DNA from 3 places in the Kribbella sp. NPDC104740 genome. Region 3 is predicted to be linked to each of the others. Evidence: riboswitches for the same ligand, from Rfam matches in the RefSeq annotation. Region 3 holds a riboswitch; each other region holds the start of a gene.
The links. Region 3 has a riboswitch for cobalamin ahead of ACZ6Z4_RS01180 (ABC transporter substrate-binding protein). Riboswitches for the same ligand answer to the same signal wherever they lie in the genome.
Positions count from the first base shown of each region.

Region 1: it holds a riboswitch for cobalamin, as region 3 does, so the genes downstream of both, ACZ6Z4_RS20660 (CbtB domain-containing protein) here and ACZ6Z4_RS01180 (ABC transporter substrate-binding protein) in region 3, are expected to answer to the same signal.
Region 2: it holds a riboswitch for cobalamin, as region 3 does, so the genes downstream of both, metE (5-methyltetrahydropteroyltriglutamate--homocysteine S-methyltransferase) here and ACZ6Z4_RS01180 (ABC transporter substrate-binding protein) in region 3, are expected to answer to the same signal.

Region 1 is NZ_JBVJNV010000003.1:954,238-961,424, forward strand. It holds gene ACZ6Z4_RS20635 (GntR family transcriptional regulator) at 1-412, shown strand, start outside; gene ACZ6Z4_RS20640 (fumarylacetoacetate hydrolase family protein) at 422-1,273, shown strand; gene ACZ6Z4_RS20645 (VOC family protein) at 1,374-1,754, shown strand; gene ACZ6Z4_RS20650 (histidine phosphatase family protein) at 1,771-2,331, opposite strand; gene ACZ6Z4_RS20655 (CbtA family protein) at 2,328-3,086, opposite strand; gene ACZ6Z4_RS20660 (CbtB domain-containing protein) at 3,126-3,323, opposite strand; cobalamin riboswitch at 3,358-3,499, opposite strand; gene ACZ6Z4_RS20665 (LysE family translocator) at 3,657-4,295, shown strand; gene ACZ6Z4_RS20670 (MFS transporter) at 4,402-5,871, opposite strand; gene ACZ6Z4_RS20675 (DUF1304 domain-containing protein) at 5,914-6,282, opposite strand; gene ACZ6Z4_RS20680 (phosphotriesterase family protein) at 6,346-7,187, opposite strand, start outside.
Region 2 is NZ_JBVJNV010000002.1:575,551-582,737, forward strand. It holds gene ACZ6Z4_RS12305 (IclR family transcriptional regulator) at 1-434, shown strand, start outside; gene ACZ6Z4_RS12310 (NADPH:quinone reductase) at 431-1,420, opposite strand; gene ACZ6Z4_RS12315 (NmrA/HSCARG family protein) at 1,417-2,382, opposite strand; gene ACZ6Z4_RS12320 (MarR family winged helix-turn-helix transcriptional regulator) at 2,525-3,010, shown strand; gene ACZ6Z4_RS12325 (potassium transporter Kup) at 3,007-4,926, opposite strand; cobalamin riboswitch at 5,014-5,228, shown strand; gene metE (5-methyltetrahydropteroyltriglutamate--homocysteine S-methyltransferase) at 5,348-7,187, shown strand, end outside.
Region 3 is NZ_JBVJNV010000001.1:250,305-257,491, reverse strand. It holds gene ACZ6Z4_RS01195 (ABC transporter ATP-binding protein) at 1-188, opposite strand, end outside; gene ACZ6Z4_RS01190 (FecCD family ABC transporter permease) at 191-1,234, opposite strand; gene ACZ6Z4_RS01185 (FecCD family ABC transporter permease) at 1,231-2,220, opposite strand; gene ACZ6Z4_RS01180 (ABC transporter substrate-binding protein) at 2,301-3,329, opposite strand; cobalamin riboswitch at 3,354-3,542, opposite strand; gene ACZ6Z4_RS01175 (hypothetical protein) at 3,580-4,560, opposite strand; gene ACZ6Z4_RS01170 (MFS transporter) at 4,692-5,981, opposite strand; gene ACZ6Z4_RS01165 (hypothetical protein) at 6,141-6,935, shown strand; gene ACZ6Z4_RS01160 (sterol carrier family protein) at 6,932-7,187, opposite strand, start outside.

The DNA of each region.
Region 1 (7,187 bases), on a different contig from region 3:
CGAGTACCGGCTGCACATCGAGCCGTGGGCGGCCGGCCGGGCCGCGGAACGCACGTCGCCGGAGGACCTGGTCCGGCTCAAGGACGAGATGCTCAGCTACACCGAGGTCCCCGAGCGCCCCGACTACGACTCGTACAAGGCGATGGCCGGTCACGACCAGCGCTTCCACGACCTGGTGCTGGAGCTGTCCGGCAACGAGACCGCCCGGCAGTCCTTCGCCCGGACGCACTGCCACCTGCACCTGTTCCGGCTGTACTACGGCGGCGGTATCGCCACCCAGGCCCTGCGCGAGCACAAGGCGATCGTCACCGCGGTCCGCAAGGGTGACCCCGAGCAGGCCGCCGCCGCGATGCGCTCGCACATCGAGGCCTCCCGGGCACGGCTGCGCCCGAAGTTCGAAGAACAAGACTAAGGAGAGTTTGTGGAACTGCTGCGCCTCGGCGCGGTCGGTGAGGAGCGCCCCTACGTGCGCGCCGCCGACGGCACCACCTACGACCTGAGCTCTGTCACCGCCGACATCGACGGCGCCTTCCTGGCCGCCGACGGGATCGCCCGCGCCCGCGCGGCCCTGGAGGCCGGGTCGCTGCCGGCGGCCGAGGTCGACGGCCTGCGGATCGGCGCCCCGATCGCCAAGCCGGCCGCGGTGGTCTGCATCGGCCAGAACTACGCCGCGCACGCGGCCGAGTCCGGCGCCGAGCCGCCGAAGGAGCCGATCGTCTTCTTCAAGCACCCGAACACCGTCGTCGGCCCGTACGACGACGTCCTGGTCCCCCGCGACAGCCGCAGGACCGACTGGGAGGTCGAGCTCGCGGTCGTGATCGGCAAGACCGCCCGGTACCTGACCTCGGACGAGGAGGCGCTGGCCTGCATCGCCGGGTACGCGGTCTCCAACGACGTCTCCGAGCGCGCCTTCCAGCTCGAGGTCTCCGGCGGCCAGTGGTCGAAGGGCAAGTGCTGCGAGACGTTCAACCCGCTCGGCCCGGTGCTGGTCCCGGCCGACGAGGTCGGCGACCCGCAGGCGCTGGACCTGAAGTCGTTCGTCAACGGCGAGCCGCGGCAGGACTCCAACACCCGGGACATGATCTTCTCGGTCGCCGCGCTGATCCGCGACCTGTCGCAGTACATGACGCTCGACCCGGGCGACATCGTCAACACCGGTACGCCGGAGGGTGTGGCGCTGTCCGGGCGGTTCCCGTACCTGGCGCCGGGTGACGTCGTCGAGTGCGAGATCCAGGGGCTGGGCAGGCAGCGCCAGGAGCTTCGCCAGGCCTGAGCGCGCGTCGCGCCCCGGCCCGGCTCTCGGTCGGCCTTTCCGCCCCGTCACCCGAATCTCGGTGGCGGGGCGAACCCGTCGTACGGCATCTTTCTGTGCCATGACCTCGATCGTGCGCACGGTGACCTTCGACGCGGCCGACCCCTACGAGCTGGCCGGCTTCTGGCTGCAGGTGTTCGGCGTGGAGCGCCCGTCGGACGACTTCCCCGACGACCCGTACGCCGCCGTCGACACCGGCCCGGTCAAGCTGCTGTTCGAGCGCAACAACGACCCTAAGCGTGCCAAGAACCGCGTCCACCTCGACCTCGAGCCGGACATCCCGCGCGACCAGGAGGTCGAGCGGCTGGTCGCGCTCGGCGCGACGGTCGAGCACGACCACCGGGAGGCGGACGGTACGGGGTTCGTGGTGATGCTCGACCCGGCCGGCAACGAGTTCTGCGTGCTCCGTTCGGCCGCGGAGCGTGCGGCGACCGGCGGCTGATCCTCCGCGGGTGCAGCTACTGGAGGCTGAGCGACCAGGCCGTCGCGTGGGCGGAGAGGCTGACGGTCGCCAGCGGGCGAACATCCACGTGCCGCAGCGACTCAGCCGGCGCCTCCAACGTGTAGAGCACAGCAGCTCTCACGACCGCCGGATGCACCACCGCCACCACCGTCTGCCGCTCCGCGTGCTGCGGAGCCTCGGTGAGGTCCCCCAGCCAGTCGGCGACCCGCGCGATCAGGTCGTTCGCCGTCTCACCACCCGGCGGCGCCGTGTGCGGCCGCTCCAGCCACGCCGAGACCGCCGCAGTCTCCGTCGCGAGCAGCTCCTCCAGGTCGCGCCCGGTCCAGTCGCCGTACTCCCGGTCGCGCAGCGCCCCGACCACGACCGGCTGCAAGCCCATCGCCTCAGCGGTCAGGATCGCGGCCGGCTCGGGCCCGCAGTACGTCGTACCGGCGTCGACCCGCAGGTCACGCGCCGCCTCCAGGCTCGCCTGGTCCGGCGCGGGCTCTCCACCGAGGACGAGCCCGCGCAGGCCAGGCGTCAGCGCATGCGCGACGAGGGTCAGCGTCGTGGTCACGCGGCAACCGGCTCCGCGACCTTGGAGTGACGATCCACCAACGCAGCGTAACCGAATCCGATCAGCGTCCACAGCACCGCCTGCGTGCCGAGCGAGGCGAACCGGAACTGCCACAGCAGCGTCGCCGGGAACGACCCCGGCACCTCGTTGATCGCCGGCAGGATCAGGTACGCCGCCACGATCGTCACCACGAACGCGGCCCCGCCTGCGGCGAGCCGGATCCAGGGCGCGTCGCCGAAGCGCTGCGCCCAGCGGGACGCCGCGACGCCGGCCCAGACCGCGAGCAGCCCGATCACCAGCGTCAGCAGGTAGGTGACGGTCCGCTTGGTGATCGTCTCCGGGTCGCCGACGGCGGGCGGGTTCGGCGGGTACTTGAGGAACGGCACCAGCACGATCCCGACGAATCCCGCGGCGGCCAGGCCGAGCGCGGCGTACGAGTCGCTGGTGGTGCGGAGGCGGCGGCGGAGCAGGGCGAACCCGACGGCGAAGATGCCGCCGAGCGCCACGCCGTACAGGCTGGTGGCGAGGAAGAGCCCGAACCGCTGGCCGTCGCGGCTGACCAGCGGTTCCTCCTCCTCGGCCGCCGGGGCCTCGGTCGCTTCGCCATGGGTGTGCGCGGCGCCGCCGGCTTCCTCGATCGCGATCGCGGCGTCGATGTGCGGTTCGCCCATCACGTACGCGAAGGTTCCGGCCAGCAGGCCGGCGAAGAGGCCGACGATCAGTCCGCGCACCAGGAGATTCCCGAAAGTGCGCATGACAGTCCTGTCAGATGGTGGTGTGGGTACTGCAGGACGTCAGTGGCAGGGCACGCCGAGCAGGTGCCGGCCGTCGTGCATCAGCTCGTGCAGGTACATGCCCGACTGGGAGATCGCACCCTGGTCGAAGGCGACCAGGTAGGCCAGCATCAGCAGCACGCCGACGGTGAGCAGCGCGACCGCGAGCAGGCGCGGGGAAACGGCCGGTACGGCGACCGGGCGAGCAGGAGCAGACATCTGAGGACCTCCTGGGGAAGTGCGCGTCCCCATCGAAAGGCTGCGAGTGCCCGAGCGTCCTGACTCACGAGCCCGAAGCTCGCTCACAGTGGCGCGGCCGTACCGGTTTCTCACCGGTTTCCCTCATGGCACCGCAGGTTGACCTTTGAACGGTAGCGGCCGCCTTCGTGACCGGTCAACGGATCCCGGCGCGCCGGTGATCTTCCCCACCTGGCGAGATCCCGCAGCTTCGCGGGGATTGCTTCGGCCGGCGAGATCCCCGCAGCCTCGCGGGCTCGCCTCGGCTGGCGAGATCGTGCAGCGGGTCGCGGACCCGGCACTTACCCTGACTCCATGCCGTCCGCCCACCACCTCCTGGCCTTCGCCGTCACCGCCCTGATCGTCATCGTCGTCCCCGGCCCGAGCGTCCTGTTCATCATCGGCCGGGCCCTGACCGTCGGCCGCCGCGAAGCCGTCCTCACCATGATCGGCAGCATGGCCGGCGTCGTGGTCCTCCTGGTCGCGGTAGCCCTGGGCCTCGGCTCCCTCATCGCCGCCAGCGCCATCGCCCTCACCGTCGTGAAACTCGCCGGCGCGGCGTACCTGATCTACCTGGGCATCCACGCCTTCCGCACCCGCAAGTCCCTCGCCTCTGCACTCACCGCCGGCGTCCGCCCGGCGAACACCCGCCGAGTCCTCCGCCAGGGCTTCCTCGTCGGCGTCACCAACGCCAAGACCGCGGTCTTCTTCGCCGCCGTCCTCCCCCAGTTCCTGGACCCCGAAGCCGGCAACCCCACCCTCCAGATCCTGCTGCTCGGCCTCATCTTCATCACCATCGCCCTCATCTCCGACACCACCTGGGCCTTGGCCGCCGGCACCGCCCGCAACTGGTTCGCCCGCTCCCCGCGCCGCCTGGAACTGGTCGGCGGCACCGGCGGCCTGATGATCATCACGCTCGGCGCGAGCATCGCCCTCACGGGCGCGAAGGACTAGTCCGCTGCAGGGCTGTGGACAACTCCCCAGCCGTTCACCCTCCGCTTGTAAACTCAACAAGGAAAGAACAGGCGGCGGGCAGCAGACGCCGTCAGCCGCACCAGATTCACACCATTCGAGTCTGCCGAGCCGCGAAGACGCCCACCACAGCAAGCGCAGCAGGCAAGCCGAAGGCTGTCAGGTACGCCGTGGTCGGCGAGTGCGGCTCGATGGCGGCGAAGAGCGAGCCGCCGATCGCCAGGATCGTTGCTGTCAGCAAGGAGTCGCTGAGCTGCAGGGCCGAGCTGTTCGCACCCTGCTGCTCGACCGTGGAGTACTCCAGCACCAGCACCGACACGGTCGGGAACACCGTCCCCATCCCCAGCCCGACCAGCGCCCACCCGAGGATCCCGACGACCACCGGCACCCGGTCGTCGAGCGTCGCGGCGGCGGTCCCGATCCCCAGCAGCAGCGAGAGCATGCCCGCCTGCAGGAACACGTGGTGCTCGAACGGCTGGTTCGGCCGGCCCCGGTACCACGACGCCGCCGACCAGCTCAGCGCGCTGACCGTCAGCACCATCCCCGCCCACGCCGGCGACAGCCCGCGCTCCCGGGTCAGCATCAGCGGCAGGAACACCTCGGCCCCGAACCCGGCCGCTGCGACCAGCCCGCGCAACGCGATCACCGCCGGAAGCCCCGCGCGGACCGTGAACGTCCCCTTCGGCAGCAGCTTCGGCGCGAACACGACCACCGCCGCCAGCCCGATCGCGATCAGGATCAACTGCAGGGCTCCCCGCTGCTGCCCGCCGTAGTGCAGCAGCCCGACGCCGAACGCCGCACCCACGGCGTACCAGGCCTGGTCGGTCCAGAGCCTGCCCGAGTCGACCTCACCAGACCGCGCCGAGTTCGCCCCACCAGACCCCGCCGGTTCGACCTCACCAGACCGCACCGGTTCGCCCTCACCAGACGGTGCCAACTCGGCCTCGCTCAACGGCGCCGACCGCTCACCCCGCGCGAGCCCCGGGCGCATGATCAGCGCCGCCGGCACCGCCAGCACCGGCACCGCCAGGAACACGATCCGCCAGTTCGCGTGCTCGACGATCAACCCCGCGATCGCCGGTCCGACCAGCGACGGCACCACCCAAGCCGTCGAGAACGCCGCGAACACCCGCGGCCGCAGCTCAGCCGGGTAGAACCGCCCGACCACGACGTACAGCGCGACCGTCAGCAGCCCCGACCCGAACCCCTGGATCGCCCGCCCGACGACCAGCACCTCCATCGTCGGCGCCAGCCCGGCGATCAGCAGCCCGGCCAGGAACCACCCCGTCCCGTGCCACAGCGGCCGCGTCGGCCCCTTGAGGTCCGACCAGGTCCCCGACACGACCATCGCGACCACACCCGACGCCAACGGCCCGCCGAACGCCAGCGCGTACAGCGACAGACCGTCCAGCGACTGCGCGACGGTCGGCATCGCGGTCGACACGGCGAGCGCCTCGAACGCGACCAGGGTGATCAGCGCGACCATCCCGACCGTCAGCGCACGGTACTGCGGGGATAGAACTCCAGGTGCGCGCGTCGGCGCGGTCGTGGTGGTCATGCCCTGAACCCTCAGGGCTCAAGTGCACTTCAAGTCAAGGCGTCAGAGCACCGCAGCAAGGACGAGCCCGATCAGCGGCGGCCCGGCCTGGATCGCCGCCGACTGCGCCATCCGGCGGTCCGACCCGATCAGCACCAGCCCGGCGCCGAGCATGCACGCGCACGAGAACAGCGCGATCGCGTACCCGCGGTCGCCACCCGCGATCAGCCCGCCGATCGCGCCCGCGGCGAGGAACAGGTTGTAGAAGCCCTGGTTGAACGCCCACGGCCGCGCCGCCTCGGCTTCGGCCGCGGTCGTGACCCGGAACCGCTGCTGAACGCTGGGCTTGCGGAAGAGCAAGCTCTCCATGGCGAAGAAGACGAGGTGCAGGGCCCCGGCCAGGGCGACGAAGATCTGCGCGACGGTGTTCACCTGCGAACCGTACCGCTCGGATGCCTCCGGCAACAGAACGTCACGAGTGGCGAGTTCCTGCCGTCATTTCCAGCTGGTCGCGAAGGCCCGCGCCGGGTTGGTCACGAAGATCTGCTCGACCGCTTCCGCTCCGAGCCGGCGCGTCAGCCGCGGCCGCAGATTCGTCAACAGGTACGGCATCCCCGGCCCTTCACCGGTCGCCAGCCGCGCCCGCGCGCTCGTGGTGTCGCCGCCGAGCAGCAGCCGGTCGGCGTACCCGGTCTCGGCGAGCGCGGCCAGGCAGTCGACCATCCGCCAGTCGGTCGCGCTGTTGGCCCGCGACGGCCCGTCGAACGCGAGAAACGCACCGCGCGCGGCCAGCTCCTGATGGATCTGGTGGTCGGGGAAGCGGTTGAGGTGCCCGAGGATGATCCGGTCCGGCGCGACCCCATGGCCCTCCAGGCGATCCAGTACGACGTCCGCTCCGGTCCCCAGCTCGTGGTGGATCCCGATCGGCGCACCGGTCGCCAGCTGCGCTTCCGCTGCCGCGTCCAGCACCCAGGCGGTGTGCTTGTCGAGCCCGTGGAACCCGCTGGCGATCTTGATCATCCCCGCGCGCACCTGGCTGTTGTCGATGCCCTCGGTCAGCTCCCGCACGAACACCTCGGCGAGGTCGAGGTCCGGCACCTCGCCGTAGTGCTCAGCCCGGTGCATCCCAGTCGCAGCGACCACCTGTACGCCGGCTTCGCGGGAGAGCTTCGGCAGCAGGTCCACCCGCCGGCCCAGCCCGTACGGCGTCCACTGGATCACCGCGCGGCCGCCGGCCTCGGCGTACAGCGTCGCCTCCTGCAGCGCGCCGTCGTAGTCGTCCAGCTCCTGCCCCGGCGGCATCACCGCGCTGCGGATGAACAGGTGGTCGTGCGCGT
Region 2 (7,187 bases), on a different contig from region 3:
TGCTCGACGGCGACCAGATCGTCTACCTGGCGCAGGTCCAGTCCCGGCACTCGATGCGGATGTTCACCGAGGTCGGCCGCCGCGTCCTGCCGCACTGCACCGCGGTCGGCAAGGCGATCATGTCCCAGCTGCCCGAGCCCGAGGTGCGCGACCTGCTGCAGCGCACCGGGATGCCGAAGCACACCGAGACGACGATCACCGACGTCGGGGAGTTCGCCGCGCAGCTCCGCAAGGCGCAGCAGGACGGGTACGCGACCGACGAGGGCGAGCAGGAGCTCGGGGTCCGGTGCATCGCCGTCCCGGTCCCCGACGTCCCGTCGCGCCTCGCGATGTCGATCTCGGGCCCGGCCGGCCGGATGACCGAGGCCCTGGTGGACCAGGCGATCCCGCTGCTCACGCAGGCCGCCCAGTCCCTGTCCGACGACCTGCGTTAGCGCACCCGCACGATCACGCGCGAGGTCCCCGACCCCTCCTCGACGTCCTCGTGCGCGGCCACGATCTCCTCCAGCCCGTACGCCGCCCGTACGTCGTACCGCAGATCGCCCGCGACCAGCGCGGCGGTGAGATCGCGCGCCGCGAGCTGGTTGGCCTCCTCCGGGAAGTCGTCGTTGCTGATGAACCGGACCGCCACGTTCTTGAACGCGAGCGACCAGTACGGCACCTTCGGCTGCGACTCGCCGGTCGCGTAGGTGTTCACCGAGCCGCCGTACCGCAGCACCTCGGCGGCCAGGTCGATCGTGTGGTCGAAGGCCAGGTCGGCGACCACGTCGATCGCGTCCGGCCCGACCGCATCCACGATCCGGTCCTTCAGATCCGCCCCACTCACGAACACGTGGTCGGCGCCGAGCTTCAGCGCCACCTCGCGCTCGGACTCACGCCGTACGGTCGCCAGAACCGTCGCGCCCGCGCGCCGCGCGGTGGCGAGTGCCGCCCGGCCGACGGCACCGGTCGCGCCGGTGACGAGAACATTGCCCCCGGCCACGTCTCCCCCGGCCAGCACCACCCGGTGCCCGGTGATCCCGGGAATCCCGAGCCCGGCCGCCTGGTCGGCGGCCACCGTGTCAGGAAGTACGACGGCGTGCCCCGACGGCACCACGGTCCACTCGGCCGCCGTACCGCCCGGCCGGTAGGACTGGGCCAGGAACACCCAGACCCGCTCGCCGATCCGGCCGGCCGACACACCGTTGCCCACGGCATCGATCACGCCGACGCCGTCGCCGTGCGGGATCACCCGCGGGAACGCCATCGTCGATCCCCAGTACCCCTGCCGCTTGCCGATGTCCCCGACGTGGATGCCGGAGGCCTCGACCCGGACCCGCACCTCACCCGGCGCGGGCTCGGGGACCGGCAGCTCGCCGACCTGCAGGACGTCGCGCGCGGCGCCCTGCGCGTCGTACCAGGCAGCACGCATGGTGCTCATCGGGCGATCTCGCCCTGGTGCTGCTCGAACCACTGCCGGAACGTCTGCAGCTGCGGGTTCAGCGCGCGGACCTCGTCGAGGTCGCGGGCGTCGCTGAACTGCCGGTGGTTCTCCGCGTAGAACTGGAACATGTTGCCGAACTCAACGGCACCGGGGAAGCCGAACGAGCGGAAGTCGTCCCAGCCGTGCGGCGCGTAGGTGACCGGCTCGCCGAGCACGTCGCTCATCACGTCGACGATCTGCTGGCCGGTCAGCTTGTCGCCGCCGATCGCGATCGTCCGGCCGGTGTACTCGTCGGTGCGGCGGAAGATGCCGAGCGCGGTCCGGCCGATGTCGCCGACCGCGATCGCGTTCAGCGGCGCGTCGTCCATCGGCAGGGTCAGCACCAACTGGTTGTTCTCGTCGCGCACCGGCCCGAGGTCGCTGGTCAGGTTCTCGTAGAACAGCGTCGTCTGCAGGAAAGTGCTCGGTACGCCGGACTGCCGGAACAGCTCGTCGGCCTCGCTCTTGGCGTCGAAGTGCGGCACCTTGTACCGGCCGTCGTCCAGGGTCGGGACGCGGTCGGTGTCACCGAAGTGCGGCCGGGTGTCGACGAGCGTCGACCAGATCACGTGCTCCACGCCGGCGTCGCGCGCGGCCCGGGCCGCGTTGCCGGCCTGCTCGAGCTCCATGTCGGCGGCCGACCGCGCGGCCACCTCGGCCTCGCTGCGCTGGGCGAAGTAGTTCGTCACCACGAACGCGCCGTACACGCCGTCGAAGGCCTTGCGCAGGCTCTCCTCGTCGTCGAGGTCGCCGGTGACGACCTCGGCGCCGGCCGCCGCCAGCTCCAGCGCCTTCGCGCTCTGCGGGTCACGGGCCACCGCCCGGACCGCGAACTCGCCCGTGGAGTCGGCCAGGATCGCCCGGACCAGGCCGCCACCCTGCGCGCCGGTCGCCCCGATGACCGCGATCGTCTTCGTCATATCAGTCCCGCTCCTTGATCGTCACGAATCTTGACTACTTCTGCAGCGTAGGCCGCCGCCCGGAGATAGTCAAATAAAGTGACGATCAAGCGCCATGACGAAATGCGCTAGGCTGGTCGGAAGCTGACGAGAGGAGACGGCGTTGACCACGCGTGCGAAGCAGAGGACCGCGGACCCGGACCTGGGCGTGCTGTCCGGCCGGCTCCTGTTCGCCTTCCAGCGCGAGCTGTTCGCGGAGGTCGCGGCGCAGGGCTTCGACGACCTCAAGCACCGGCACGGCGCCGTGATGGCCTACCTCGAGCCCGACGGCGTCCGCGCGACCGAGCTGTCCCGGCTGTCCGGTCAGCACAAGCAGATCATCGGCACGCTGGTCGACGAGCTCGAAGCCCTCGGGTACCTGGAACGCCGTCCCGACCCCAGCGACCGGCGCGCGAAGCTGGTCTGCCCGACCGAGCGCGGCCTGGCCCAGATGCGGACCGCGGACGCGGTCATCGCCGGGATCGAGGCTGAGCACGCCGAGCGGCTGGGCGCGCAGAACTACCGGCGGTTCAAAGAGACGTTCCTCGACGTCGTCGAGCACCAGCGCCGCCGGCGCGGCCCCCAACCGGAGAGCGACACCGAGGACTAGACGTCGATCCGGGAGCCCATGATGACCACCCGGTCGCGGGGCAGCCCGAAGTACTCGGCGGCGTCCGCGCTGATGTGCGACGTGGCCACGAACAGCCGGCTGCGCCAGCGCGCCATGTCCGGCTTGTCCCCGAGCCGCAGCTCGATCGTCGACAGGAAGTACGACGTGTCGCTCAGGTCCAGCGACGCGACCTCGGCGCTCTGCTCCGCGGCCAGCCGCAGTACGCCCGCGACATCCGGAGTCTGGACGTAGCCGAACCGCGCCGTCACGTGCACGATCCGGTCGTCGTCGAAGCCGAGGTCGTCGATCGTGATCCGCTCGTCGTCCGGCACCGACGGGACCGGCTCGGTCTCGATCGACAGGATCACGACGTTCTCGTGCAGGATGTGGTTGTGCTCGACGTTCGCGCGCATCGCCAGCGGCACGGTGTCCTTGCCGCGGTTCAGGAAGACCGCCGTACCGGGCACTCGCCGCAGCGGCGGCCGCGCGTCGTGCAGCTCGTTGATGAAGGTGGTCAGTGACCCTTCCTGGCGCTCGCGGCGCGCGGTGACCAGCGCCCGGCCGCGCTGCCAGGTGGTGAGCACGGTGAAGACCGTGATGCCGATCAGCAGCGGCAGCCAGGCGCCGTGCACGAGCTTGGTCAGGTTCGCCGCGAGGAACAGCAGCTCGATCGACAGGAACACCGCGCCACCGCCGATCACCACCCACATCGGCTTACCCCACTGCTTGCGGACGATGTAGAAGAACAGCACGGTGTTGATCGTCACCGTCGCGGTGACCGCCATCCCGAACGCGAACGCGAGCGCGGCCGAGGTCTGGAACGCGAAGACCAGCGTCAGCACCGAGATCATCAGCGCCCAGTTGATCCACGGCACGTAGATCTGGCCGATCGTCTTGCTCGACGTGTGCAGGATCCGCAGCCGCGGCAGGTACCCGAGCTGGACCGCCTGACGGGCGACCGAGAACGCTCCGGTGATCACGGCCTGGGACGCGATCACGGTCGCGGCGGTCGCGAGCAGGACCAGCGGGATCCGGCCCCAGTCCGGCACCAGCAGGAAGAACGGGCTGCTCACCGACGCCTGGTCCTTGAGCACCAGGGCGCCCTGGCCGAGGTAGCTGAGGATGCAGGCCGGGAAGACCAGGACCAGCCAGGCCCGGGTGATCGGCGCGCGGCCGAAGTGCCCGAGGTCGGCGTACAGGGCCTCGGCGCCGGTGATCGCGAGCACGACCGCGGCCAGCGCGAAGAACGCGTGCCCGAAGTGGTTGGTCAGGAAGCCGAGCGCGTACGTCGGCGACAGCGCCTCCAGGATCTGCGGGTGCCGGGTGATCCCGCCGATCCCGGCCGCGCCGATGGTGACGAACCAGAGCACCATCACGACGCCGAACGAGCGCCCGATCCGGCCGGTGCCGAGGCGCTGCAGGGTGAACAGCACGACGATGATCGTCGCGGTGATCGGTACGACGTACGAGTCCAGCCCGGGCTCGACGACCTTCAGGCCCTCGACCGCGGACAGCACCGAGATGGCCGGCGTGATCATCGAGTCGCCGAAGAACAGCGACGCGCCGAAGATGCCGAGCCCGGCCAGGATCACCTTGGTCCGCCGGGTGCCGTTGGTGCCGTGGCTGCGGATCAGCGTGATCAGGGCCAGGATGCCGCCCTCGCCGTGGTTGTCGGCGCGCAGCACGAGCAGCACGTACTTGATCGTCACGATGATCGTGACCGCCCAGAAGATCAGCGACACGATCCCGAACACGCTGTCGGCCGAGACCGGTACCGGGTGCGGGTCACCGGGGTTGAACACGGTCTGGATGGTGTAGATCGGGCTGGTCCCGATGTCGCCGAAGACGACGCCGAGGGCGCCGATGGTCAGCAGGGTCCGGGACTGCACGCGGCCGTCCGCGTGGTCGGCGCTCATCGCGTCAGCCTGTTCACGGGCGCATTGAACCACCGCGACCTGTCCGAGGGACCGATCACACTCACCCGGCGCTGTGAGAATTCTGTGAGAAAGTGGTGACGCAGTGGTTCGGCCCGGTCGCCAGTCGGGTCGTCGTAAGAGGGAACCCGGTGGAAATCCGGGACTGCCCCGCAGCGGTGAGTGGGAACGACCGCCGTCATCAGCACTGGACCGGAGGACCGGTCTGGGAAGCGACGGCCAGTAGGTGCCTGGGACCAGGCGTGCCCGCGAGTCCGAAGACCTGCCCCTGCCCGCCGTGCGTCGTCGTCCGGCGGTGACCGCGTGACCTCGTGGGAAGGTCGGCCGTGCGCGCACCGTCGCGCCTGCCCGTCGTTCTCCTGGGGTCCGGGGTCTTCGAGACTGCCTCGCCAAGGAGAGACACTTGAACACCCAGTCAGCAGCACGCTCCACCGTGTCCGGCTACCCGCGTCAGGGCCCGAACCGGGAGCTGAAGAAGGCGATCGAGGGCTACTGGAAGGGCACGGTCAGCGCCGACGCCCTCCGGCAGACCGCCGCGGACCTGCGCAGGGCCAACTGGCAGCAGCTCGCGGCCGACGGCATCGACGAGGTCCCGACCGGTGACTTCTCGTACTACGACCACGTGCTGGACACCTCGGTCCTGCTCGGCGCGATCCCCGAGCGGCACCGCGCGGCCGTCGCGGCGGACCCGCTGGACGGCTACTTCGCGATGGCCCGCGGCACCCAGGAGGTCGCGCCGCTGGAGATGACGAAGTGGTTCGACACCAACTACCACTACCTGGTCCCCGAGCTCGGCCCGGACACCACGTTCGCCGCCGACACCGGCAAGCAGGTCGGCGAGCTGCGGGAGGCGATCGCGCTCGGCCTGACCGCCCGCCCGGTCCTCGTCGGCCCGATCACCTACCTGCTGCTGGCCAAGCCGGCGCCGGGCGTCGACGAGCACTTCGAGCCGCTGTCGCTGCTCGACAAGCTCCTCCCCGTGTACGCCGAGGTGCTCGCCGACCTCCGCACCGCCGGCGCGGGCTGGGTGCAGCTGGACGAGCCGGCGCTGGTCCAGGACCGCTCGGCCGACGAGCTCGACCTCACCGCGCGTGCGTACGCCGTACTGGGTGAGCTGACCGACCGGCCGCGGCTGCTCGTCGCGTCGTACTTCGACCGGCTCGGCCAGGCGCTGCCGGTGCTGGCCAAGTCGCCGGTCGAGGGGCTCGCGATCGACTTCACCGGTCCCGCCGAGGGCAACCTCGACGACCTGGTCGCCGCCTCCGAGGTGCGCTCCAAGCGACTCGTCGCGGGTGTCGTCAACGGCCGCAACATCTGGATCAACGACCTGACCAAGTCGCTGGCCACCCTGAACCGGCTGCGCACGCTGGCCGGTCAGGTCGACGTCGGCGCGTCCTGCTCGCTCCTGCACGTCCCGTACGACGTGAGCGCCGAGGACGGGATCGCGCCGGAGGTCGCGAGCTGGCTCGCGTTCGCGCGCCAGAAGTCCGCCGAGATCGCCACGCTGACACTCGGCTACAGCGAGGGCGCCGAGGCGATCGCCGATCAGCTGGCGGCGAACCAGGCCGCGCTGGAGTCGCGGCGTGCGTCGGCGCTGACCAACAACCCGTCCGTCCGCGCGCGGGTCGCCGGGATCACCCCGTCCGACAGCAAGCGGGCGACGCCGTACGCCGAACGCAGCGCCGCCCAGCAGGCCCGGCTCGGGCTCCCCCTGCTCCCGACCACGACCGTCGGCTCGTTCCCGCAGACCACCGAGCTCCGCACGGCCCGCGCCGACCTGCGCGCCGGACGGATCGACGCGACCCAGTACGACGAGCGGATCGGCGCCGAGATCCAGGAGGTGCTCGCGTTCCAGGAGAAGGCCGGCCTGGACGTGCTCGTGCACGGCGAGCCCGAGCGCAACGACATGGTCCAGTACTTCGCCGAGCAGCTCGACGGGTACCTGGCCACGCAGCACGGCTGGGTCCAGTCGTACGGCACCCGGTACGTGCGGCCGCCGGTGCTCGTCGGCGACATCTCCCGGCCCGAGCCGATGACCGTTCGCTGGTGGGCGTACGCGCAGCTGCAGACCGAGCGGCCGGTGAAGGGGATGCTGACCGGGCCGGTGACGATGCTCGCCTGGTCGTTCGTCCGCGACGACCAGCCGCGCAGCGAGACCGCGCGGCAGGTCGCACTGGCACTGCGGGACGAGGTGAACGATCTCGAGGCGGCCGGTGCCGCGGTGATCCAGGTCGACGAGCCGG
Region 3 (7,187 bases):
ACGTCGTCGAGGTAGACCGCACCCCCGCGCGGCACCAGCAACCGGGCGAGCCCGCGCAGCAGCGTCGACTTGCCGCAGGCGTTGGCACCGACGATCACGGTGATCTTCCCGGGCGGGATCTCGACCGAGAGGTCGTGCACGACCGGCGTCCCGTCGTACGCGAGGGTGAGGTTCTCCGAACGCAGCATGGTCATCCTCCTCGGCCGACGCGGTTGGCTCGGGCCATCAGCAGCAACAGGTACGGTGCGCCCAGGAACGCCGTGACGACGCCGACGGGCAGTGGGACGGGGGCGAACAGCTGGCGCGCGACGAGGTCGGCCGCGACGACCAGCAACGCGCCGATCGCACCGGAAGCGAGCAGGCCGGCGGCGCGTTCGGCGAGCAGGCGGCGGGTGATCTGCGGCGCGACCAGCGCGACGAAACCGATCGGTCCGGCGGCCGCGGTCGCCAGGGCGGCGAGGGCGACGCCGATCGCGATCAGCAGGCCGCGGGAGAGTTCGACCCGGCCGGCGAGCGTCCGGGCGAGGTCGTCGCCGAGCTCCAGGAGCCGGAGCTGCCGGGAGGCGATCACCGCGGCGGGGAGCAGGACGAGCAGCGTGAGCCCGATCAGCCACACCTCCGCCCAGGACCGCCCGGCGAGGCTGCCGGACAGCCACATCAGCGCGCTCTTCGCGGTGTAGATGTCGGCCAGCGTCAGCAGGTACGCCGTGAGCGAGCCGATGATCGCGGTGACGCCGATCCCGACGAGGACCAGCCGGTAGCCGGCGACGCCGCGCTTGAAGGCGAACAGGTAGATGGTGATTGCTGTCAGCAACGAACCGCCGAGGGCGCCGGCCGGGAGCCAGAACGGGCTGGCACCGATGATCGTGATCACCACGACGGCCGCGAGCGCGGCGCCGGCGTTGATGCCGATCAGGTCGGGGCTGACCAGCGGGTTGCGGGCCAGGCGCTGGAAGATCGCGCCGGAGACCGCGAAGGCGAAGCCGACGCCCAGGCCGACGAGGACGCGCGGCAGGCGGTTGTCGACGACGATGTCGGTGAGGATGAGGGAGCCGTTGCCCGCGAGGGTGTTCAGGACCTGGGCGAGCGGGATCTCGTAGTCGCCGATCGTCAACGAATAGGCGCCGACGGCAACGGCCACGCAGAGCGCGCTGAGCGTGACAAGCACGGCGCCCACGTCGATCCGGCCCGAGAAGGCGCCGACCCGCACGGGGTAGGACGCCGCGCGCTTCACAGCTCCGCCAAGCGCTGGCGGCGTACCAGAGCGATGAAGAGCGGCGCTCCGACCAGCGCGGTGATGATGCCGACCTGCAGCTCGTCCGGGCGGACGACGACCCGACCGAGCACGTCGGCGAGCAGCAGCAGCGTCGGGGCGAGGACCAGCGAGTACGGCAGGATCCAGCGATAATCAGCGCCGACGAGAGCCCGCGCGACATGCGGTACGGCGAGCCCGACGAACCCGATCGGACCGGCCATCGCGGTCGCCGTACCGGCCAGGAGCATGATCGCCAGACCCGCGAGGATGCGGACCACAGCGACCCGCGTGCCGAGCGTTGTCGCCAGCTCCTCGCCCAGCGCGAGCTGGTTGAGCGACCGGCCCAGAACCAGCGACAAGACGATGCCGACGGCAATGAATGGGAGCGCCTGCCCGACGATCGGGCCGGTCGCCATCGTGAGCGAACCGACCACCCAGAAGCGGAACTCGTTCAGCGTCGAGAGATCGAGCAACGTCGCCGCCGACGTGACGGACCCGAGCATCGCGGACAACGCGGCACCGGCCAGCGCGAGCTTCACCGGCGTCGCCCCACCGCGACCGAGCGTGCCGACGACGTACACCACGACGGTCGCCACCAGCGCGCCACCCATCGCGAACCACACGTACCCGGTCAGGCTCGTCACGCCGAAGACCCCGATCGCCCCGACGACCGCGACCGCGGCGCCTGCGTTCACGCCGAGGATCCCGGGGTCGGCGAGAGCGTTGCGCGTGACGCCCTGCATCAAGGCGCCGGCCATCCCGAGTGCGGCTCCCGCCATCAGGCCGGTCGCCGTACGGGGCAGCCGGAGGTACCGGATGACCCGATCGGTGTCCGAGCCGGTGAAGTCGGCGGCCGCGAGATACACGTCCCGCGGACCGAACCATTGGGTTCCGGCGAGCAGCGAGAGCAGCACAGCGGCCAGCAGTACGACGAAGGCGATCACGAGCCCCCCGGCCCGGGACACCCCGCTCCCCAACACCCCCCGCCCGGAGGCGGGTGGGGGCAGGGGTGGGGAGAGCGTGCGGCCGGCCTCGACCCGGGTGGTCACTTCACCAGGTCGGGATGGATGATCTTCGCGATCAGCTCGGTCGAGTTCGCGCCGCGGACGCCGGCCGAGTGGTGAGCGAACAACCACGGGATCACCCGCTTGTTCTTCACCGCCTTGAGGTTCGCGAACGCCGGGTTCTTCATCAGCTTGTCGACGTCCGGCTGCCCCTGCGCCTCGGTCAGCGTCGCGTCGCAGCAGGCGCTGATCAGCACGTAGTCCGGGTCGGCCTTGATGAACTCCTCGACGCTGATCTTCACGTTCCGCTTCGAGGTCAGCGCGGCGAACGCGTTCACGCCACCGGCCTGCTTGATCAGCACCGTGCCGAAGTCCGGCCCGCCGGAGACCGTCATCCCGCCGCCCTCGAGTCCGGGCCGCACGATCGCGACCGTCGGCCGGTCGGCGTCCTTCACCGCGGTCTCGACCGCCGCGATCCGCTTCTGCTGGTCGGCGATCACCTGCTCGGCCTTGTCGCTCGCGCCGAACAGCTTCCCGAGGTCGCGCAAATCGGCGTACACGTTGGTCATCGAGACCGTCGACGGGTCGATCGCCTCGTCGCCCTTGCCGTCGGCGGTCGGGCAGAGCGGGCTGAAGATCCAGGTCTGCACGCCGAGGTCGGACAGCGACTTGCGGCTGCCGAAGCTGCCGTCGCTGCCGGCGGCGTTGAAGATGTCGTTGAAGCCGGACAGCACGAAGTCCGGGTTCAGGCTGAGCACCTCCTCGCGGCTCGGCATGTTTTTGTAGTACTTGCGGTCGCGCTGCGCTTCGGCGTACTCCGGCAGTGGCTCGGAGTCCAGGAACGCGGTCCCGACCAGCCGGTCGGAGACACCCAGCGCGTGGGCCAGCTCGATGGCCGGCTGGTACGCCGCGAAGATCCGCTGCGGCGGGGTGTCGACGGTGACGTCGAGCCCGCAGTTCTTGACGGTCGTCGCGCTCGCGCTCGGACCTTCGCTCGCGCCGGCGCTTCCGCAGCCGGCGACCAGGGACAGGAAAACGGCAGCAAGCACTGCCTTGGGTACGACGGCCATGGCGACCGTTCCTCCAACACCTCGTGGACGGGACGCGTCGTGGCCGGTCTCCTGGCTGACGGGACGACCGCATCCGCCGCGCTGACCTTCCCAGCCCCTCCGGGCCAGTGGTCTCACACCAGGTGAACGCGCGACGGACAATCCCGATCACAGTGGCGAGGGCCGCGCCGGTACTCCACCGGCTTCCCGAACACCACGACGGCCACACGGTAACCCACGCTGCGACCCGGTCGCAGCTTCAGGTCCACCGTCAGCGCGTGTAGAGCGGCGAGATCGCCAGCGCGAACGCCACCATGTCGTCCGTCTTCACCTTGTTGCCGGGGACCGGCACCAGGTCCGCGATCTTGTCCGTGCCGACCCGGATGGTGCCCCGCCCGGTCGCGGTGTCGACGTACCCCTCGTCCCCGAGCGGCACCGACTGCGAGGTCGGTGCCTTGCGCACCGACGCCATCGCGGCCACCGCGTCCGGGACCCGGCGAGCGGTCGCGTAGACGGCGGCGCTCGGGTTGATCCAGCCGCAGACGATGTCGCCCGCCGCCGTCGTGCTGTCCCGGCGCGCCATCGCGGTGGCCCCCAGCACCTTCCCGGCCGCCTTCGTCCCCCGCTCGCACTCCTCGCGGGCGATCAGCAGCGCAGTCTCCGGCAACCCGGCCGCCTGCCGAGCCGCCTCCTGCGCCAGTACGACGTACTTGGTCGGCGTCGCCGCCGGTCCCTCGACCTTGAACAGCCGGTTCCCGAGCAGGAACACCGCGAGCTTGCTCGTCCCGAACCCACCCTGGCCGACCGCGATCGGCCGCGCCGGTTCGCCCTTGGTCGCCGCGTACGCCGCCTGCGCCGCGGTCAGGTCCGACTTCGTCGCCGTCAGCACCGACACCCCCAGCCGAAGCGCCGGACCGCTCGGGGCCGCGCTCAACGCGAGCTGACAGATGTCGTAGCTCGGCAGCCCGATCTCCGCCGGCACCGCCTTCGGCTCGATCGTCACCACCGGCACAGCCAGCGTGGCCTGCACCAGCGCCTGGTCCATCCGCACGCACAACGTGTCCGCGACCTTCGCCGTGGGCGGCACGCCCGGCGTCTCCGACGGGGTCTCGCTCGGTGTCTCGGTCGGCGTCGTACTGACCGAGACCAGCGGCGGCACGTCCGGCGCGGTCTCGTTGGACCCACCACCGCAGGCACTCAGCACGAGCAGGCCCACAACGGCGGCGAACGAAGTCACTGGGCGGGTACGCATGGTGACCCCGACTCTAGCCGAGCCCACCCTTTCGATCAGGGCGATATCGAGGTCGCTGGCTCGCGGTTGCTCCCGCGCCCGGGCGCGCGCCGACGCCAACCCGCGCCCTCCCGAGCCGCGCGCCTGACCCGCTAGCTCGCAGCCCCGCGCAACTCTCGTTCGCGAACAGCGTGCTCGTCCGTGCGGGCGTCGTACCGCCAGAAGTCCTTCAGCCACACGGCGGTGCCGATCACGCCGGCGACGCAGAGGAGGCCGCCGCTGACGATCGATGTGCGCACCGACGTCAGGTCGGCCACCAGGCCGGAGCGGGACTGGCCGCCGAGCGGGCCGAGGGAGTACGAGAGCATCTCGATGCCGGCCAGGCGGCCGCGCATCTCGTCGGGGATGGTCTGGTTCCAGATCACCGCGCGGAACAGGCCGGAGATCATGTCGGCGCCGCCCGCGACGGCGAAGAACGCGATCGCGAACCAGATGTTCGGCGCCAGCCCGGCGATGCCGACCGACGCGCCCCAGGTGATGGTCGCGAGCACGACCGCGCGGCCGTGGTGGTGGACGCGGCGGGCCCAGCCGCTGGTCAGCGTCGCGAGCATCGCGCCGACCGCCTCGGCGCTGTAGAGGAGACCGAGCAGTTTCGGCTCCTTCAGGACCTCGGTCGCGAAGGCCGGGAAGAGCACGATCGGCATCGCGAGGAACATCCCGACCATGTCGACGGCGTACGTCCCGAGCAGGTCGCGGCGGCGTACGGCGTACTTGATGCCGTCGCCGATCGCGCGCAGGCTCGGTGGCGTGCTGTGCTCGCTCGGCTTGTACGAGCCGAGCATCGCGAACAGCCCGGTCGCCACCACGAGCCCGGCCAGCTCCACCGCGAACGCCCAGGTCACACCGGCCGTGCCGACCAGTACGCCGCCGAGCGCGGGCCCGGCGAGCTGGCCGACCTGGAGGGTCAGCGAGTTGAGCGTGACCGCGGCCGGCATGTCCTCGTGCCGGACGACGCGCGGGAACAGCGCCTCGCGCGACGGGCGCTGCAGCGACGACGCGATCGCGTTCAGCGCGCCGGCGACGTAGATCACCCAGACCTGCGGGCTGGCCAGCAGCGTGTTCGCGAGCAGGACGGCGCAGATCACCACCTGCGCGATCCCGGTCAGGATCAGCATCTTGCGTCGGTCGACGTGGTCGGCCAGCGCGCCGCCGTACAGGCCGAAGATCACCAGCGGGGCGATCGTCACCAGGCCCATCGCACCGACCGCGAAGTTCGAGCCGGTCAGCTGGTAGAGCTGGAACGGCAGCGCGACGTACCCGACCATGCCGCCCAGGAAGAAGACCGAGCCCGAGATCACCAGGATCCGGAAGTCGCGGGACGCCCGCCACGGGGTCAGATCGACTCTCAGGCGGGCCAGGCGCTCGCGGAAACTAGGTGCCACTGGCACATAGTGGCACCCGGTCGCGCGCCTCGACGAACCCTTTACGGCCCTACCGTCGGCTCTGGACGCGGTCTGGACCGGAACCGATCCGCCGTGTCCGGCGTCAACCACGACGGCGCGGGGACGGCCCGGCGCCCGGAGCACACGACGGAGAACCAGATGATCTCGACCACGACGGTCCGCACCCGGGCCATCGCCCTCGTCGCCGCGGCCGCACTCGGTACGGCGCTGCTCGCGCCGGTCGCCGCGGACGCGAGCGTGACGACCGCCACCGCACCGGCGGCAGTGCAGAGCGGGGTGCCGTACACGCTGAAGCCCGGGGAGATCCTGCGACCGGGGCAGTACCGCCGCTCGTGGAACAACAAGTACCTGTTCATCATGCAGAAGGACGGCAACGCGGTCCTCTACCAGGGCAAGACCGCCCTGTGGTCCAGCGGCACCAACGTCAAGGGCGCCTCGATCTCGCTGCAGCGCGACGGCAACCTGGTCGTCTTCCTGAGCACCCGGGCGCTGTGGACGAGCAGCACGTACGGCAAGAAGCCGTCCGGCCTGCAGGTCCAGGACGACGGCAACCTGGTGATGTACGACACCGCCAAGCACGCCTACTGGTCGCGCTGGACGGTCATCGAGACCCTGAACCCCGGCCGCACCCTGAAGACCGGCCAGCTGCTCTACTCGCGCAACGGCATGTACCGCCTGCAGATGCAGTCCGACGGCAACCTGGTCCTGGTCAAGGCCGGCAAGACCCCGCTGTGGTCCAGCAAGACCAACAAGAAGGGCGCCTTCGCCATCATGCAGACCGACGGCAACCTGGTCGTCTACGTCGGCAAGACCGCCCTGTGGTCCAGCCGCACGAACAAGAAGGGCTCCATCCTCCAGATGCAGGGCGACGGCAACCTGGTCATCTACTCGGGCAAGACCCCGGTCTGGTCGACGGGCACCGGCGGCCGTTAGTCCTCGAGCAGCGGTAGGAGCGCGCTGAGGTCGGTGCGCTCCCCGCTGGCTCTGAGGCGGCCGCTGTCGCGCGCTTCGGGCCACTCGATGCGGCCGAGGGCGAGGTCGATCCAGAGGTCCGGCGGCATCTCTACGACGGCGCCCGGAGTACCGCGGGTGTGGCGGGGGCCCTCGATGCACTGCACTGCGCCGTACGGCGGGACGCGGACCTCGACCGCGTGGCCGGGGGCCTTGGCCACCAGGAGTTTCAGC